DNA from 3 places in the Streptomyces sp. B3I8 genome. Region 2 is predicted to be linked to each of the others. Evidence: riboswitches for the same ligand, from Rfam matches in the RefSeq annotation. Region 2 holds a riboswitch; each other region holds the start of a gene.
The links. A riboswitch is a leader RNA that binds a small molecule or an ion and turns the genes downstream of it on or off. The one in region 2 is predicted to bind S-adenosylmethionine.
Positions count from the first base shown of each region.

Region 1: it holds a riboswitch for S-adenosylmethionine, as region 2 does, so the genes downstream of both, QFZ64_RS10755 (amino acid ABC transporter permease) here and thrC (threonine synthase) in region 2, are expected to answer to the same signal.
Region 3: it holds a riboswitch for S-adenosylmethionine, as region 2 does, so the genes downstream of both, QFZ64_RS09945 (aminotransferase class V-fold PLP-dependent enzyme) here and thrC (threonine synthase) in region 2, are expected to answer to the same signal.

Region 1 is NZ_JAUSYN010000002.1:1,914,921-1,921,081, forward strand. Features, by position in the region: gene QFZ64_RS10745 (ABC transporter substrate-binding protein) at 1-972, opposite strand, end outside; gene QFZ64_RS10750 (amino acid ABC transporter ATP-binding protein) at 1,037-1,834, opposite strand; gene QFZ64_RS10755 (amino acid ABC transporter permease) at 1,831-2,811, opposite strand; SAM riboswitch class IV at 3,161-3,268, opposite strand; gene QFZ64_RS10760 (DUF1684 domain-containing protein) at 4,078-4,902, shown strand; gene QFZ64_RS10765 (hypothetical protein) at 5,154-5,471, shown strand; partial or broken gene QFZ64_RS10770 (3'-5' exonuclease) at 5,526-6,091, shown strand; gene QFZ64_RS10775 (N-6 DNA methylase) at 6,105-6,161, opposite strand, start outside.
Region 2 is NZ_JAUSYN010000002.1:3,173,375-3,179,535, forward strand. Features, by position in the region: gene QFZ64_RS16075 (MoaD/ThiS family protein) at 1-201, opposite strand, end outside; gene thrC (threonine synthase) at 300-1,619, opposite strand; SAM riboswitch class I at 1,638-1,800, opposite strand; gene QFZ64_RS16085 (glucosyl-3-phosphoglycerate synthase) at 1,935-2,879, shown strand; gene QFZ64_RS16090 (trehalose-6-phosphate synthase) at 3,003-4,391, shown strand; gene QFZ64_RS16095 (nuclear transport factor 2 family protein) at 4,541-5,056, shown strand; gene QFZ64_RS16100 (TetR/AcrR family transcriptional regulator) at 5,207-5,824, shown strand; gene QFZ64_RS16105 (SGNH/GDSL hydrolase family protein) at 5,889-6,161, opposite strand, start outside.
Region 3 is NZ_JAUSYN010000002.1:1,726,221-1,732,381, reverse strand. Features, by position in the region: gene QFZ64_RS09960 (ubiquinol-cytochrome c reductase iron-sulfur subunit) at 1-386, shown strand, start outside; gene QFZ64_RS09955 (cytochrome bc complex cytochrome b subunit) at 383-2,023, shown strand; gene trpD (anthranilate phosphoribosyltransferase) at 2,176-3,243, shown strand; SAM riboswitch class IV at 3,468-3,584, shown strand; gene QFZ64_RS09945 (aminotransferase class V-fold PLP-dependent enzyme) at 3,765-5,147, shown strand; gene QFZ64_RS09940 (Lrp/AsnC family transcriptional regulator) at 5,195-5,476, opposite strand; gene QFZ64_RS09935 (rhomboid family intramembrane serine protease) at 5,473-6,161, opposite strand, start outside.

The sequences.
Region 1 (6,161 bases), 1.3 Mb from region 2:
CTCGTTGGAGAGGTTGTACGCCTTGAGCCACTTGGCGTACTGGCCGTTCTCGATCAGGTGGTCGATGGCGTCGGCGAGCGGCTTCGCCAGGCCGCTGCCCTTCTTGGCGGTGGCCGCGATGAGGCCCTGCAGGTGCGCGCCGGCACCGGAGTAGGTGCCGGCGGTGCGGGTGGCGTCCGGCGTGTTCGCGACCTGACGGTTGTGGTAGGCGATACCGGGGTTGGGCCCGAGGTACGCGTCGATCCTGCCGCCGGCCAGGGCCAGGTAGACGCTGTTGGCGGTCTGGAAGTACTTGACGGTGAGCTTCTTGCCCTCCTTGGCCAGCTTCGCCTTCCACTCCAGGAGGATCTTCTCCTGGTTGGTGCCGGAGCTGACGGCGACGGTCTTGCCGGCGAGGTTCTCGTAGTCGTTGTCGAAGTTCCAGGTGCTCTTCTTCGGCACGGTGAAGGCGAGGTTGTCCTGCCGGTAGGAGGCGAACTCGTACTTCTTCTTGCGCTCCTCGGTGTCGGTGACGTTGGAGAAGGCCACGTCGACCTTGCCGCTGTCGATGCCGACGAACATGTTCTCCCAGGTGAGGTTCTTCACCTCGGGCCGCAGGCCCAGGACCGCGGCGACCAGGCGGCCGAAGTCGGGCTCGGCGCCGGTGAGCGTCTTCTGGTCGCTGCCCACGTAGGCCAGCGGCGGGAAGCCGGACGGCAGGGCGCCGATGCCGATCTCCAGCTTGCCGCTCTTCCTGACCGCGGCGGGCAGTTCGGCGCTGATGGACTTGACTTCGGTGACCTCGAGGGAGGTCTGTTCGGCCGCGCCGTTGGAGACCTTCCCGATGACGACCTCGCCGGACGAGGCGGTGTCGGTGGAGGTGGCCGCGTCGCTGTCGCCACCGCATGCGGCGAGCCCGGTGGCCAGGGAGGCGACGGCGGTCGCCGCGGTGATGCCGCGTATCAGGCTGCGTCGGGTGAACTGCGTGGGCATGGCCGTTCCTTGTCGCTGGAGGTGAGGAGGGTGGCGTGGGGAAGGTCTGGAGGAGGTACGGGGTTCAGAGGACCCTGGCGAGGAAGTCCCTGGTCCGCTCGTGCCGCGGGTTGTCGAGGACCTCGGAGGGCGGGCCCTGCTCGACGATCCTTCCGCCGTCGAGGAAGACGACCTGGTCGGCGATCTCGCGGGCGAACCCGATCTCGTGGGTGACGATGACAAGGGTCGTACCGCTGGTCGCCAGGTCCTTGATGACGGCGAGGACTTCGCCGACGAGCTCGGGGTCCAGGGCGGACGTCGGCTCGTCGAAGAGGATGACGCCGGGGCGCAGGGCGAGAGCGCGGGCGATGGCGACGCGCTGCTGCTGGCCGCCGGAGAGCCGGCGCGGGTAGGCGCCGGTCCTGTCGCCGAGCCCGACCCGGCCGAGCAGCTCGCGGGCGAGCTCCCGGGCCTCGGGCCTGCCCAGCCTGCCGGTGGCGACCGGGGCGGCGGCGACGTTGTCGAGGACGGTCAGGTGCGGGAAGAGGTTGAAGTTCTGGAAGACGAAGCCGATCCGGGCGCGCTGGACGAGGATGGCCCGCTCGCTCAGTTCCTTGAGCCGGTCGCCGTGCCGCTTCACGCCGATCAGCTCGCCGTTGATGCTGACGTGGCCGATCTCGGGCTTCTCCAGGTGGTTGATGACCCGCAGCAGGGTGGACTTGCCGGAGCCGGAGGGGCCGAGGACGACGGTGACCTCGCCGGGGCGGACGGTCAGGTCGACGCCGGCCAGTACCCGGTGGGTGCCGTACCACTTGTGCACGTCGTGCACCTCGACGGTGGCGGCCCCGCCCCCGGCCAGGGGCTCGAGCGTCCTGGCGGTCATACGGCGGCCTCCTCGCGGATGCGGGCCCGCAGGCCGGTGAGACCGGTGCGCAGCTTCTGCAGCGGTGTCGGCGGCAGGCCGCGGGTGGCGCCGCGGGCGTAGTGCCGCTCGACGTAGAACTGGACGACGGAGACGGCGCTGGTCAGGATCAGGTACCAGACGGTGACGACCAGCAGCAGCGGCACGATGTCGCCGGGGTAGGTGGCACCCATGGTCTGTGCGGAGCCGAACAGGTCGAGCAGGGACACATAGAAGACCAGCGAGGTGCCCTTGATCAGGCCGATCAGCTGATTGACGTAGTTCGGGACGATGGAGCGCAGCGCCTGCGGAAAGACGATCCTGCGGAACTGGTAGCCCTTGGGCAGGCCGAGCGCCGCCGCCGCCTCGTGCTGGCCCTGGTCGACGGAGAGGATGCCGCCGCGGACGACCTCGGCCGCGTAGGCGGCCTCGTTGAGGCTGAGGCCGACGACGGCGACGACCATGTCGGTGGCCAGTCTCGATTCGTCGAAGGAGAAGAAGGCCGGGCCGAAGGGGATGCCGATGCTCAGCGTCTTGTACAGGGCGCTGAAGTTGTAGAGGAAGATCAGCACCACGATGAGCGGGACGGAGCGCAGCACCCAGACGTAGGTCCAGCTCACCGCGCGCAGCACGGGGCTCCTGGACAGTCGTGCCAGGGCGAGCACGACGCCGCCGATCAGGCCCAGCACCGCGCTGTAGGCGGTGACTTCGAGGGTGATCACGAGGCCGTCGAGGAGGGTGGGGCGCAGGAACCAGTAGCTCCAGCGGTCCCACTGGTAGAAGGGGTTGGTCACCAGTCCGTGCACGAACTGGGCGGCCAGGACGAGTACGACCGCGGTGGCGATCCAGCGCCCGGGGCGCCGCAGCGGCAGGACCCGCTGTGCGACGAGCGGTGGCGGCGGTTCGTCGGCGGTGGGTGACGGCGTGAGCGTGACGGTGGCGCCAGGGGGTTCACTCATGGTGGGCTCCGGCAGGTTCGGACACCCCGGACGGCGCGGCGGCATGCGTCGGCGGATGCGGCCGCGGGGAACCGGGGGCGGGGAGGACAACGGCACACCGCACGGGCGGCGTTCGTCGGGGAATGCGGGGCTGCGGCGGCGTGCGGGCTTCGGGCGCTGCGGAAAGAGGTCAGCCCCGACAGCGGGCACGGCCCGGTGCGGTACACAGTGCGCTGTTCACACGGAGCAGGTCGACCGCGCGATCGGCGACGAGCGGGTTCGGGTACGGCTCCACGCAGCCCTGTGGGCGGCGCGTGGCCGTCCTGGGAGCTGCGTTCATGGCGTCACCGTCACCGTTCCGGCCCTGTGGGCCTCGCGCTTACCGAAACTCTTCGGTCGGGTCTTCACCTGGGGCACCCCACCGCGGTGGGAGGGTTGCCGGTCAGCAAGCCAGGGCTTGTCGCTGACGCTCATGACCGTTCTGGGGCCGTAGTAAAGACAAATGCCCGAACGGATGTCAACGCCGGTCCGCCGACTGGACCGGCCGGCAGGCCGCGTGCGCCGCCCGCCCGGACGACCCTACGTTCCCTACCCGTTCACTGGGATTGCCCCAGCGAGTGTCGATCCCGCCGACACCGGCGTCAAGAGGGCCCTCCCGTCCCGCATCGCGGACGCCGTCGGCCTTGACATTCACGGGGGCGGACGACTTACGTTGAAAAGGAGAGCCGTTGACGGGTGGAGGCTGTGATGCGCGTACTGGGTACGGCACCGCACGGTGCGTGCACCGGTGCGCGGCTGATCACCCGGCGGCACGTCGACTACTGCCGCACCTCCTCCGCCGTCTGTCCTTCCGCACACGTCTGACCTCTGCCGGCCGCTCCCGCCGGCCGTCTCGTCGTGGCCCCGTGGCCGCGAGTCGTCGTGTCCTCCGGAAGGAATTCCCCTGTCCGGCCCCGCCCCGCACCTCGCCGTCGAGCTCGAGGGCAACGACGCCCACCCCGCGGCCCGGCGCCGAACCCTTCCCTGTCGCGGGCCGATCGGCGTCCCCGCATGACCTCGTCCGCATGACCTCGTCCGCAAGACCTCATCCGCATGACCTCGTCCGCATGACCGACAAGAAGCCGCCCCGCGCCACCGGAACGCGGGTTCGGCCGACGCCCGTGGAAGCCGACCGCCGGCGCACCCGGTGACGCGGCGGCGAACGTGCCCGCCGGGTACGCGCGTCGGCCCGGCAGCCCGGCCCCGCATCCCCTGCCCGAAGGCACCCCGACACGAGGGAGATCGCCCATGACCACCGAGGCCGCCACCACTGACCTCCACGCCTTCACCAAGAGCTGGCTGGAGTGGCACCGCGCCAAAGAGGCCCGGCTCGCCGCCCCGCACGGGTTCCTGGCGATCACCGGTCTGCACTGGCTCGACGACCGGCCCCAACGCTTCCCGGACGCGCCCGGCGCGTGGCGCACCGGCCCCGGGGGCGTCGTCGTGGACCTCGACGAGGGCGAGGAACTCGTCGTCGACGGGGCGCCGGTGAGCGGCGAGCACCGCTTCGGCGTGCTTCCCGAGCGCGGCGGCGTGGACGCCGTCTGGAAGGACGCCGTCATCGAGGTCGCCAGGCGCGGCGGCCAGGACATCGTGCGCCCCCGGCACCCGGACGCCCCGCTGCGCACGGCCTTCGCCGGGACGCCCGCCTACGCCCCCGACCCACGCTGGGCCGTGACGGGCCGCTACGTCCCGTTCGACACTCCGCGGCCGACCACCGTGGGCGCCGCCGTCGAGGGCCTCGAGCATGTCTACGACGCCCCGGGCAGGGTCGAGTTCGAGCTGGACGGGCGCCCGCTGTCGCTGACCGCTTTCCCCGGCCACGGGGCGGGCCGGCTACTGGTGCTGTTCACCGACGCGACCTCGGGTGTCACCACCTACGCCGCCAACCGGTCCCTGACCCTCGATCCGCCCGCCGCCGACGGCACGGTCGTCCTGGACTTCAACCGGGCCGCCAATCTGCCGTGCGCCTACACGGACCTGGCCACCTGCCCGCTGCCCCCGGCCGAGAACCGGCTGCCGGTGGCGGTCGAGGCCGGTCAGAAGATCCCCCGCGAGCGCGGCGGCTCCTGAGCCGGACCCACTCCCGGCCCGGCGGGAACACCGACGCTCTGCGCAAGCGCGATCCCCCGTGACCGGGGCGAATCCACCGGTCGTCGGCCACGTGTCACCGGAATCGTAGAGCGCCCGACTCGTCCGTCCCCCGAGAGACCGAACGCCCGCGGCTCACCTGAGCCTATGCCGCTCGCATGTTCGTTGACAACGTCAACGTCTAGCCTGGGGAGCGCTCTCGCAGGCATCGTCCCTCTGCCGGAAGGTCACCCGTGCCGCAGCCCGAACGCCTCCCCGGAACGCCCGAGTTCCTCATCAAGCTGCCGCAGGACGGTGCCGAGGCGCGGGGGTACCTGCTGGTCCCGTTCGGCGGCAACGGGACGAACAAGTTCCTGTTACGGGAGGGCTCGCTCGTGACCGCGCAGGAGTGGCCGAGGCCCGGCGCCTACGCCCGCCGGGTGCGGGCGGAACTGCGGGCGGAGGGCGCGCCCGTGGACGTACCGGCCGCCCCGGGTGCCGTCCAGGATGCGTCGGCAGTCCCCAGGGCGCGCCCGGCGGGGCGCAGAACGCGCCCGCCCGCTGGAGGGTGACCCGGGACGTCGAGTGCAACTCCTCCTCGGCCGCCGCCGCGCTGGTGTACGGGCCTGGCCTGGTCGGCCCGGCTCCTCGCGCCGGTCACCGTCGAGGCGCTGGAGGGCGAGGGCGGCACGGACACCCTCGCCGGACACCGCTCGCTGCTGCACGGGCGGCGTCCCCAGGCGCAGGGGTACGCGACCCGGCAGGGGGAGACCGAGGCCCTGTTGGAGCGGGTCAGAGGGCTGCTCGACGGGGGGTGGCACCGCATGAGATCGGCGTGTGCGCCCGCTTCAACCTCTCCCTGGACGCGGCCGAGGAGAAGCTGAGGGCGGCGGGCGTCCCGGTGACGCGGGTCAAGGGGCAGATCGCGCCGGGCGCGGAGGGCGTACGGCTGGCGACGATGCACGCGATGAAGGTGCTGGAGTTCCGCGCGGTCAACGTCCTCGGGGTCACCGAGGGCACCGTTCCGTTCACCCGCGAGATCACGCCGCGCGAGGCGGACCCGTTGCCGCACGACGCCGACCTGCCGCGCGAACGGTGCCTGCTCTTCGTCGCCTGCACCCGGGCCCGTGAGGCACTGAGCGTGACGTGGAGCGGCACCCGGAGCCCGTTCCCGCCGGCGGCCACGGCCTGACCGGGCCGCCCGCTCAGTCCTGCGGCGGCTCCGGGGCCTCCGGCGACTCTGTGGACTCCGGCGGCGGGGC
Region 2 (6,161 bases):
GCGGACGTCGTCGTCGTTGACGTACACGTTGACGAAACGGCGCAGCTTGCCCTGGTCGTCCAGGACCCGGGCGGCGATCCCGGTGTGGTTCTTCTCCAGGTCCGCGATGACCTCGCCGAGGGTCGTGCCCTCGGCGTCGACCTCGGCCTTGCCGCCGGTGTAGGTGCGCAGGATGGTGGGGATGCGAACGGTGACGCTCATGGGGGTGATGACCTCCGGTCGGGTGCGAGGGTGCCCGTAGGGGGGCGCTGTGGGGAAGGGGGGACGGCCGGTCCTGCCGCGCGAGGGCCGCGCGGGGGCTACGCGAGCCCCGCCTCCCGGAAGGACTCCAGGGACGGCCGGATCGTCGCGGTGAGCCCCGTGCCCGCCACCGCGTCCAGCGTCTTGAGGCCGTCACCGGTGTTGAGGACGACGGTCGTCAGCGACGGGTCGAGCACACCGGCCTCGATCAGCTTGCGCGTGACGCCGACCGTCACACCGCCGGCGGTCTCCGCGAAGATGCCCTCGGTCCGCGCCAGCAGCCGGATCGCGTCGACGATCGCCTCGTCGTTCACGTCCTCCACCGCACCGCCCGTGCGGCGTGCGATGTCCAGCACGTAGGGGCCGTCGGCCGGGTTGCCGATCGCCAGCGACTTGGCGATCGTGTCCGGCTTCTGCGGCCGTACGACGTCGTGGCCCGCCTTGAACGCGGTCGACACCGGCGAACAGCCCTCCGCCTGGGCGCCGAAGATCTTGTACGGCCGGTCCTCGACGAGCCCGAGCTCGATCAGCTCCCGCAGCCCCTTGTCGATCTTCGTGAGCTGGGAGCCGGAGGCGATGGGCACCACGAGCTGGTCGGGCAGCCGCCAGCCGAGCTGCTCGCAGATCTCGTACGCCAGCGTCTTGGAACCCTCGGCGTAGTACGGCCGCAGGTTGACGTTGACGAAGCCCCAGCCCTCGCCCGCCGGGTCGCCGATCAGCTCGGAGCAGAAACGGTTCACGTCGTCGTAGTTGCCCTCGATGCCGACGAGCTCGCCGCCGTAGATCGCGGCCATGACGACCTTGCCCTGCTCCAGGTCGTGCGGGATGAACACGCAGGAGCGGAAGCCGGCCCGGGCGGCGGCGGCACCCACCGCGCCGGCCAGGTTGCCGGTGGAGGAGCAGGACAGGGTGGTGAAGCCGAAGGCACGGGCGGCCTCGATGGCCTGGGCGACGACGCGGTCCTTGAAGGAGTGCGTCGGGTTGCCGGAGTCGTCCTTGATGTACAGCCCGCCGGTGACGCCGAGTTCACGGGCCAGGTTGTCGGCCTTGACGAGCTTGGTCCAGCCGGGGTTGATGTTCGGCTTCGTCGCCACGTCCGCCGGGACGGGCAGCAGCGGGGCGTACCGCCAGATGTTCGCGGGGCCCGCTTCGATGGTCCGGCGCAGTTCCTCGGTGTCGTGACCCGAGAAGTCGTAGGCGATCTCGAGCGGCCCGAAACATTCCTCGCAGGCGAACACGGGACCGAGCGGCACCCGGTGGCCGCATTCGCGGCAGCTCAGCGCGGCGGCCGGACCGAGATCGACGGACCCGGTGGCGGAAGGGGCGGAGGTGGCAGAAGTGGTGGAGCCGGTGGTGTCTTCGACAGTCTGCACAGCCATGTGAGGCGAGGCCCTTTCTCCTCATCTTCCTCACGACGCATCTCGCCGTGAGACGGATTTGGCACCTTCCCTAGCCGGGAGCCTCGCGGAGTGATCGGGATTGATCAGCGATCTACGAGTGCCGGCTGGAGGGTTGCCGGGGCTTCATCGGGCCGTTTCCCTCTGCCCCTCTGGATGAGCGGTATTCGGTTGTGGTGGCGCCGGTGGCCCCCGGCATGCGACGGCCATCTGCGTTGTTCAAGACTGTAACCGAAGGCCAGGACACTTGGACGAGTCGTCCGTACCGCGAGATGGATCACGAAGGAGCCACCGACCGTGCTGCAGGAAGTCGAGCATTGGCTGAAGGCGCGCTCGTGGTCGGTGGCGGACCGCCCGTTGCAGCAGGTCATGGCCGCCAAGCGGGCCACCGGCCAGTCGGTCAGCGTGGTGCTCCCGGCGCTGGACGAGGAGGCGACCGTCGGCGAGATCGTGGCGACGATCCGCCGCGACCTGGTCCGGCGGGTGCCTCTCGTCGACGAGATCGTGGTCGTCGACTCCGGCTCCACCGACCGCACCGCCGAGGTGGCCGCGGCGGCGGGCGCCCGGGTCGTGCACCGTGACGCGATCCTGCCGCGCATCCCGGCCCTGCCCGGCAAGGGCGAGGTGCTGTGGCGCTCGCTGCTGGTCACGCGCGGCGACCTCGTCTGCTTCGTCGACGCCGATCTGCGCGCGTTCTCCTCCGACTTCGTCACCGGCATCGTCGGCCCGCTGCTGACCGACCCCGACGTGCACCTGGTCAAGGCGATGTACGACCGCCCGCTCGCCGGAGCCGCCGGACAGGGCGGCCGGGTCACCGAGCTGATGGCCCGGCCACTGCTCAACATGCACTGGCCGCTGCTGGCCGGCTTCGTCCAGCCGCTCGGCGGCGAGTACGCGGCCCGCCGCTCGCTGCTCGAACGGCTCCCGTTCCCGGTCGGCTACGGCGTCGAGCTCGGCATGCTGGTCGACGCGTTGCACACCGTCGGCCTCGACGCGCTCGCCCAGGTCGACGTCGGCGTACGCCACCACCGCCACCAGGACGGGCAGGCACTGGGCCGCATGGCCGCCGCGATCTACCGCACCGCCCAGCTCCGTCTGGCCCGCGGCCACCTTCTGCGCCCCGCCCTCACCCAGTTCGAACGCGGCCCGCAGGGCTTCGAGCCGCGCACCCATCCGGTGGACACGGAGGAGCGCCCGCCGATGACCGAGATCGCGGAGTACGCGGCGGGGAAGGTGGCGTAGGGGGAGGGCGGGGCATGGGCCGGCCGCTTACACCCGTTGTATGCACAGGTCGTGTGACGGAATCGGTGCGGTGAGGTGTCCGTGCACGTTTGAGGGTTCGGGGGCCGGGCTAGGTTGAGGCGTATGGCTTCAAGGTTCGGTGCTGCTCAGGTGCTGGTCGCCTCCAATCGGGGGCCCGTCTCGTACGCCGTGCGGGAGGACGGTTCGCTGCACGCCAGGCGGGGCGGTGGCGGGCTGGTCTCCGGGCTGTCGGCCATCGGGCCGGACGCGGGCGCGCTGTGGGTGTGCTCGGCGCTGGGCGACGGTGACCGCGAGGCGGTGCGGCGCGGGGTCGGCGAGGACGGCGTACGGATGCTGGACGTGCCGGCCGACGTGCACGCGGACGCCTACAACGGCATCGCCAACTCCGTGCTCTGGTTCGTGCACCACATGCTGTACCAGACCCCGTTGGAACCCGTGTTCGATCGGGAGTTCCGGCGCCAGTGGGCCTCGTACGAGACCTACAACCGGGCCTTCGCCGAGGCGCTCGCCGAGGAGGCGGCCGAGGGCGCGGTCGTGATGGTCCAGGACTACCACCTGACCCTGGTCCCGGGAATGCTCCGGGAACTCCGCCCCGACCTGCGGATCGGGCACTTCTCGCACACCCCCTGGGCGCCCGTCGACTACTTCCGGATGCTCCCCGACGACATCGCCGAGCAGGTGCTGCGCGGCATGCTCGGCGCCGACCGGCTCGGCTTCCTCACCCACCGCTGGGCGGACGCCTTCACCGCGTGCGCGGACGCGGTGGCCGGCGGGCTCGGCGACACCCGGATCGGGGTGCACGGGCTCGGCGCGGACGCCGACTTCCTGCGCGCCCGCTCGCACGAGGACGACGTGGCGGAGCGGATGACGGCGCTGCGCGAGGAGATCGGCCCGGACCGCAGGACGATCGTCCGGGTCGACCGGACCGAACTGTCGAAGAACATCGTGCGCGGACTGCGCGCCTACGAGGAACTGCTCGCCTCGCGGCCCGAGTGGCGCGAGCGGGTGGTGCACGTGGCGTTCGCCTACCCCTCCCGGCAGGACCTCGCGGTGTACCGGGAGTACACCGACGAGGTGCGGCGGGTGGCCGAGTCGATCAACGCCCGGTACGGCACGGACGGCTGGACACCGGTCCTGATGCATGTCGAGGACGACTTCGCACGGTCGCTCGCGGCCTACCGGCTGGCCGATGTGGCGCTGGTCAACCCCGTACGGGACGGGATGAACCTGGTCGCCAAGGAGGTGCCGCTCGTCTCCGACGAGGGCTGCGCGCTGGTGCTGTCGAGGGAGGCGGGGGCGTACGAGGAACTGGGCGAGGACGCGATCGTGGTGAACCCGTACGACGTGGTCGCGACGGCGGAGGCGCTGCACGAGGCGTTGTCCATGCCGGCGGCCGAGCGAGTCGAACGGTCGAAGCGACTGGCGGCGGCGGGCACGGCGCTGCCGCCGTCGCGGTGGTTCCTGGACCAGTTGCACGCGTTGGAGGGCTGAGCGGGGGCTGAGGACCGGGTCCGGGGCCCGGACAGGCCCCCAAGCGGCCTCGCTTGTTTTTCGCGACACCCTGTCGTAATTTTTACGACAGGGTGTCGCTTAGAGGCGTGGAACCACGTCGAGGCCGCCCGCCGGACAGGGAGTCCCCCATGAACGCGCTCAACGACCGCGGCGGACGCGGCGATCTCGCCGTCCTCACCGATCGCGCCGATCTCATCGAATTGCTCGGCCGCTACGCCGACATCTCGGACCGGAAGGAGTACACCGAGCTGCCCGGCCTTGTCTTCACCGACCCGCTCACCCTCGACTTCGAGTCGGTGGCCGGCATGCCGCCGATGACCGTGCCGCTCGATGACTACCTCGACAACCTCCGCACCGCCTTCGCGGCCTACACCGCGACCCACCACGCCATCACCGGCCACGTCGTCGACATCGACGGCGACAGCGCGCGGATCCACGCGCACGTCCGTGCCGAGCACTGGCTGCCGGAGGAACTCGCCGGCGAGGGCCCCCACCGCTGGCTGGTGGTCGGCTTCTACGACAACGAGGCGATGCGCACGCCGGACGGCTGGCGCCTGAGCCGGGTGAGACTCACCGCGACGTACCAGGAGAACCCGCACCTGGCGGGCGTCGCCATGGCCGCCGCGCAGGCGAAGGCGGGCTGAAGGGCGTGTCGCGGGTGCGGGATGCGGCCCGCGGGGGGACGGGCCGTGGGTACGGACCCGTGGGTACGGCCTGTAGGTACGGCCTGTAGGTACGGCCCGTGGGTACGGGCCCGGGGTACGGGGCTCGCCCCGGCGGGGGAGAATGGCCGGATGCCGCGGATTCGGGGAACCAGCATCGAGGAACACCACGAGCTGGTGTGGGCCGATCTCGCCGAGGCGATGCGGGAACTTCTGCTCGAACGCGACTACGAGTCGATCAACATGGGGCACATCGCGGCCCGGGCCGGACTCGCGCGCAACACGCTGTACAACTACGCGGGCGACAAGAGCGCGCTGGTCATTGCCCTGATCGAGCGCGCGGCCCGGCCCGCGGTCGCACGTGTGTCCGCGATCGCGGCGCGGTCCGCGGCACCGGCCGCCGAGCGGATGCGGGAGATCATCGAGGCGTTCCTGGAGGCGTCCGCGGATCAGGCCATGCAGCTGATGTTCCGGCCGGGCTCCGGGCCGCTGGTCGCCGAGGTGCCGAAGGGGCCGGACAACCCGTTCAACGCGATCGTGGTCGAGGTGGAGAACGTCGTCCGCGACGGCATCGCGCGCGGGGAGTTCCGCGACGTCGGCGACGTACGCCTCGCGGTGGAACTGCTGTCCGGCGTCATGCGCGCGGGCGCCGAACGCATCGGCCGCGACCCGGCCGCCTTCACGGACACGGTCGACGCGGCACGCGGCATCATCCTCGCGTCCCTGACCCACCACCCGGCGGAGCGATGACGACCGGGGCCTCCGCCGGCCCCGTCGGTCCCCGGCCCGGACGAGCCGGACGGTCCGGACGAGCTCACCGCGTCGCCCTCATGGCACGCAGGACGATCCGTGCCATCTCGCGTTGTCCACGCGCGTTGGGGTGCACCGGGGCCGCCGGACTACGGGGGATCATCGGCTCGATCCACCGTGTGTTCCCGGCCGAACAGGCGCCGTGCTCCCGGGATGCGGTGTAGGTGTCCACATAGGTGGCGTCGGCTGCCCGGGCCTGTCGCCGCAGCACGTCGTTGAGCTGGTGCTCCTTCTCCCGCAGGTAGGCGATGTCGCCCGGAGCGAGGGGGAGCGCGAG
Region 3 (6,161 bases), 1.4 Mb from region 2:
CCTTCGCCAAGCCCGAGGGGCTCGAGGAGCACGACGAGGAGTTCCAGACCGAGATCGCCAAGGCGGCCCTGATGATCGTCCGGCTCCAGCCGGAGAACATCAAGGACAAGCAGGAACTCGACTGGAGCCACGAGGGCATCGTGGCCTACTCCAAGATCTGCACCCACGTCGGATGCCCGATCTCGCTGTACGAGCAGCAGACGCACCACGTTCTGTGCCCGTGCCACCAGTCCACCTTCGACCTCTCCGACGGTGCCCGAGTCATCTTCGGTCCGGCCGGCCACCCCCTGCCGCAACTGCGCATCGGTGTGAGCGAGGACGGCTACCTCGAGGCGCTCGGCGACTTCGCGGAGCCCGTCGGTCCTGCTTTCTGGGAGCGCGGATGAGTACTGCAGCAGCCAGCAACGAGCCGCGCAGGCGCGGCAAGGCGCCCGCCGGTGAGCGGGTCGCCGACTGGGCCGACGGCCGCCTGGGGATCTACTCCCTGGCCAAGTCCAACATGCGCAAGATCTTCCCGGACCACTGGTCGTTCATGCTCGGTGAAGTCTGCATGTACAGCTTCATCATCATCATCCTGACCGGTGTGTACCTGACGCTGTTCTTCCACCCGTCGATGAACGAGGTCCAGTACCACGGCACTTACGTGCCGTTGCAGGGCCAGCTGATGTCGGAGGCGTTCAACTCCACCATGCACATCTCTTTCGAGGTGCGCGGTGGTCTGCTGATCCGACAGATTCACCACTGGGCGGCGCTGATCTTCCTCGCCGGCATGTTCGTGCACATGATGCGCGTCTTCTTCACCGGCGCGTTCCGCAAGCCGCGCGAGGTCAACTGGCTGTTCGGCTTCCTGCTGTTCGTCCTGGGCATGTTCACCGGTTTCACCGGCTACTCGCTCCCGGACGACCTGCTCTCCGGCACCGGTGTCCGCTTCATGGAGGGCGCGATCCTGTCCGTGCCGATCGTCGGCACGTACCTGTCGTTCTTCCTCTTCGGCGGCGAGTTCCCGGGCGGCGACTTCGTGGCCCGGTTCTACTCGATCCACATCCTGCTGCTGCCGGGCATCATGCTCGGCCTGATGGTGGCGCACCTGATTCTGGTCTTCTACCACAAGCACACGCAGTACGCGGGTCCCGGAAAGACCAACAACAACGTCGTCGGCATGCCGCTGCTGCCGGTGTACATGGCCAAGGCCGGGGGCTTCTTCTTCCTGGTCTTCGGCGTCATCGCGGCCGTCGCGGCGATCGCGCAGATCAACCCGATCTGGGCGATCGGCCCCTACCGGCCGGACCAGGTCTCCACCGGCGCCCAGCCCGACTGGTACATGGGCTTCTCCGAGGGCCTGATCCGTGTCATGCCCGGCTGGGAGATCAACCTCTGGGGCCACACGCTCGTCCTGGGCGTGTTCGTCCCGCTGATGATCTTCCCGCTGGTCCTGGTCGCCATCGCGGTCTACCCGTTCATCGAGTCCTGGGTCACCGGCGACAAGCGCGAGCACCACATCCTGGACCGCCCGCGCAACGCCCCGACCCGGACCGCGTTCGGTGTCGCCTGGATGACGTGGTACACCGTCCTGCTGATCGGCGGCGGCAACGACCTGTTCGCCACGCACTTCAGCCTGTCGATCAACGCCATCACCTGGTTCGTCCGGATCGCGTTCTTCGTCGCCCCGGTGATCGCGTTCGTCGTCACCAAGCGGATCTGCCTCGGCCTCCAGCGCCGCGACAAGGAGAAGGTGCTGCACGGGCGCGAGTCCGGCATCATCAAGCGCCTGCCGCACGGTGAGTTCATCGAGGTGCACGAGCCGCTCAGCCAGGAGCAGCTGCACACCCTCACGGCGCACGACCAGTACAGCCCGCTCGAGCTCGGCCCGACGGTCGACGAGAACGGTGTCGAGCGCAAGATCAAGGGCCCGCAGAAGCTCCGCGCCAAGCTGAGCGAGGCGTACTACGGGGAGCACAACCAGATCCCCAAGCCCACCGTCGAGGAGTACAAGGAGATCACCAGCGGCCACGGCCACCACTGATCACCCACTGTCGCCACGCCACGGCGAGGAGGGCCCCGTCCGAACATCGGACGGGGCCCTTCCCCGTGCGCGGGGCTGGATAGGGTGGAGACCGCCCGGCACTGCCGTGCCGACGTGCCGGAACACCCCTTGCGACGACCCAGGAGCGGCGTATGACTGCTGTGACCCCCGCTGGAGGCGACACCGCGGCGGGCCGCTCCTGGCCCGCCCTCCTCAACGGCCTGCTCGACGGGCGTGACCTGTCCGCGGACGACACCGCCTGGGCGATGGACCTCATCATGCGCGGCGAGGCGACCGACGCGCAGATCGCCGGCTTCGCGGTGGCGCTGCGTGCCAAGGGCGAGACGGTCGAGGAGATCACCGGGTTCGTGCGCGCGATGTACGCGCACGCCCACGTCATCGACATCCCCGGAGACACCGTCGACATCGTCGGCACGGGCGGGGACGGCGCCAAGACCGTCAACATCTCCACGATGTCCGCGATCGTCGTCGCCGGGACCGGCGCGAAGGTCGTCAAGCACGGCAACCGGGCGGCCTCCTCGGCGTCCGGGGCCTCCGACGTCCTGGAGAAGCTCGGCGTCGACCTCAACCTCACCCCGCAGCGGGTGGTGGAGGTCGCCGAGGAGGCCGGGATCACCTTCTGCTTCGCGGCGAGGTTCCACCCGGCGCTGCGGCACGTGGCCGCGGCGCGCGGGCAGCTCGGCATCCGGACGACGTTCAACTTCCTCGGGCCGCTGACCAACCCGGCGAAGGTACGGGCCCAGGCGATCGGCGTCGCCGACGCGCGGGTCGCGCCGATCATCGCCGGGGTCTTCGCCGAGCGCGGCAACTCCTCGCTGGTCTTCCGCGGCGACGACGGGCTCGACGAGCTGACGACGACGTCCACGTCACGGGTGTGGGTGGTGCGGGACGGCAAGGTGACGGAGGAGGCGTTCGACCCGCGGTCGGTCGGCATCCCGCTGGTGCCGGTGGAGGCGCTGCGCGGTGGTGACCCCTCCTACAACGCGGAGGTCGCGCGGCGGCTGCTGGAGGGGGAGACGGGGCCGGTGCGGGATGCGGTGCTGTTGAACTCGGCGGCGGCGGTGGTGGCGTTGCGGGGGGAGGACGGGCCACTGGTGGACCGGATCCGCGACGGGATGGCGCGGGCGGCGGAGTCCATCGACAGCGGGGCGGCGCGGGAGACCCTCTCGCGCTGGGTCACGGCCACGCGCCGCGCGTAGCGGTGCCGTTCGGGGGTGCGGGGCCCTCCGGTGTGCGGCCTCCCGCCCCCGCCGCCCCTGCCCGTCCCGTCCCTCCAAAGGGCTGCGCCCCTCGGACCCCGGCACGGGGTTCCGCCCCCCGGGGCAGGTGCGGCGGGGGCGAGAACGCGCCTGGGCGCACCCCCGCGTATCGGGATGTGGGACGGGTTGCGGCGGAGCCGCACGGTCCCGTAGCGTCGTGTGCAGGTCATGAGTGACAGTCATGAGGCCCCGGCCGACTGTCCGGCAACCCTCCGTCCGTGGCGGGGTGCCCCGGGTGAAGACCAGGCCGCGCGCCACAAGGTCCGCGGCAAGCGCGGACCCCTCGAAACCCCAGGGGTCCTGGTCCTCGAGGAGCCCCCGTGAGCAAGCGAATGCGATAGGGCCGCAGAGCCCCGCCTCCGCACACCCTTCTCGTTCCCCCCCTCACCCACGCGCGAGCGCCGGCCGTCGGCCGCCCCTGCCCGCGTGGTGATTCCGGCTGCTTCCACGGGAGTTCACCGATGTCCGCCACCGCCGTCACCCCCGCCACCACCGTCTCCACCACCTCCGCCGACGCCCCCGCCCCCCTCCCCGTCCTCGGCCGCGACGTCACCGTCCCCCTCGTCACCGGCGGCGAAGTCACCTACGCCGCCCTGGACTACGCGGCGAGCGCCCCCGCCCTGCAGCGCGTCTGGGACGACGTCGCCGCGTACGCCCCGTACTACGGCAGCGTCCACCGCGGCGCCGGTTACCTCTCGCAGCTCTCCACCGACCTGTTCGAGAACGCCCGCCGTACCGTCGGGGAGTTCCTCGACTGCCGCGCGGACGACCAGGTCGTCTTCACCCGGTCCACCACCGACTCGCTCAACCTCCTCGCCGCCGCGCTGCCCGCAGGCTGCGAGGTGTTCGTCTTCGAGACCGAGCACCACGCGTCCCTGCTGCCCTGGCGCGACGCCCGCGTGACCTGCCTGGACGCCCCCCGCACCCCGGGCGACGCCGTCGACACCCTGGAGCGCGCCCTCGCCGCCCGCGACATCCACGCCCCGGCCCTGGTCTGTGTCACCGGCGCCTCCAACGTCACCGGCGAGCTGTGGCCCGTACGCGAACTGGCGGCCGCCGCGCACGCGCACGGCGCCCGTGTCGTCCTGGACGCCGCCCAGCTCGCCCCGCACCACCCCGTCTCCGTGCAGGACCTGGACGTCGACTGGGTCGCCTTCTCCGGGCACAAGCTGTACGCCCCCTTCGGCTCCGGCGTCCTGGCGGGCCGCGCCGACTGGCTGACCGCCGCCGAGCCCTACCTCGCGGGCGGCGGCGCCAGCCGCAGGGTCACCCGGCGCGCCGACGGCGGCGTCGACGTGGAGTGGCACGAGGGCGCCGCCCGGCACGAGGCCGGCTCGCCCAACGTGATCGGCGCCCACGCCGTCGCCTCCGCCTGCAAGGCGCTCACCGAGGCCGGCTGGGACACCCTGGTCGCCCGTGAGATCCATCTGATCGACCGGGTCCGCGCGGGCCTCGCCGACGTGCCCGAGGTGCGGATCCTCTCCCTGTTCGGCGACGCCGCGCCCCGCGTGGGCGTGCTGTCCTTCGTCGTCGAGGGCTGGAACAGCTCGCACTTCGCCGCCGCGCTCTCCGCCGAGTACGGCATCGGCGTCCGCGACGGCCTGTTCTGCGCCCACCCGCTGGTGCGCACCCTGCTCGGCGGCGACCCGGAGTCCCAGGGCGAGTGCGGGGCGCCGGAGGCGGCGCCCGGCGAGAAGTCCCTCAACGCGATCCGCGTGAGCTTCGGCGCGGGCACGCCCGACGAGCACGTCGACCGCTTCGTCCTGGCGGTACGGGAACTGGTGCGCGAGGGCGCGAAGTGGGAGTACCGCACGCAGGACGGCCGCTGCGTCCCGGCGGTCTGACCGGCTGCCCGGAGAGGCCGACGCCCGAGGTCCGCGGGCTGGAGTTCCTACGACTCCAGCCCGATGGAGAACGCCGCCTCCAGGTCGTGCTGCGAGTACGTGCGGAACGCGACGTGCGTGTCGGTGCCCTCGACGCCGGGGATCTTGCTGATCCGGCCGGGGATGACGTCCGCCAGCTCGTCGTGCGCCTTCACGCGGACCATCGCGATCAGGTCGTACGTCCCGGTCACGGAGAACACCTCGCTGACGGAGTCCAGCGCGGCGATCGACTCGGCGATCTCGGGGATCCGGTCCACGCTGGTCTTGATGAGCACGATCGCGGTGATCACGGCTGGTTCTCTCCCTCGGGGGCCGGGCTTGTGTCCCTCACTGTAGCCATGGGCCCGTAGCGCACCCACGCGTACCCGAAGCCCAGCGCGAACCCCACCACGTGTGCCAGGTAGGCCACGCCCGGGCCCTGGCCCTCCCGGCCCGCCGCCAGCCACTGCAGGGCCGCCCAGAACGGCAGCACCACCCAGGCCGGGAAGCGCAGCGGCAGGAAGAACAGGAACGGGAAGATGCTGGTCACCCGCGCCCGGGGAAACAGGAACAGGAACGCCCCGAGGACCGCGGAGATCGCCCCGGAGGCACCCACCAGGGACTGCGCGGAGCCGGCCCGCGCCGCCGCGTAACCGAGCAGCGCCAGCGCGCCGCACCCCAGGTAGAACAGGGCGAACTCCACGTGCCCGAGCCGTTCCTCGGCCATCGCGCCGAAGACGTGGAGGAACAGCATGTTGCCCAGCAGGTGCACCCAGGTTCCGTGCACGAACAGGGCGGTGACCGGGGAGAGCGTCGCCCGCGCGGAGCCGCCGAACAGCTCCACCGGGATCACCCCCCAGCGGGCGAAGTACGTCTGCTGGGCCAGCAGCAGCCGGTCGCCGGTGCCGTACCCCGGGTCGAACCCCGAGGCGGGACTCAGCATGAAGAGCACGAAGCACACGGCGATCAGCCCGTACGTCACCGGTGCCGGCTGCC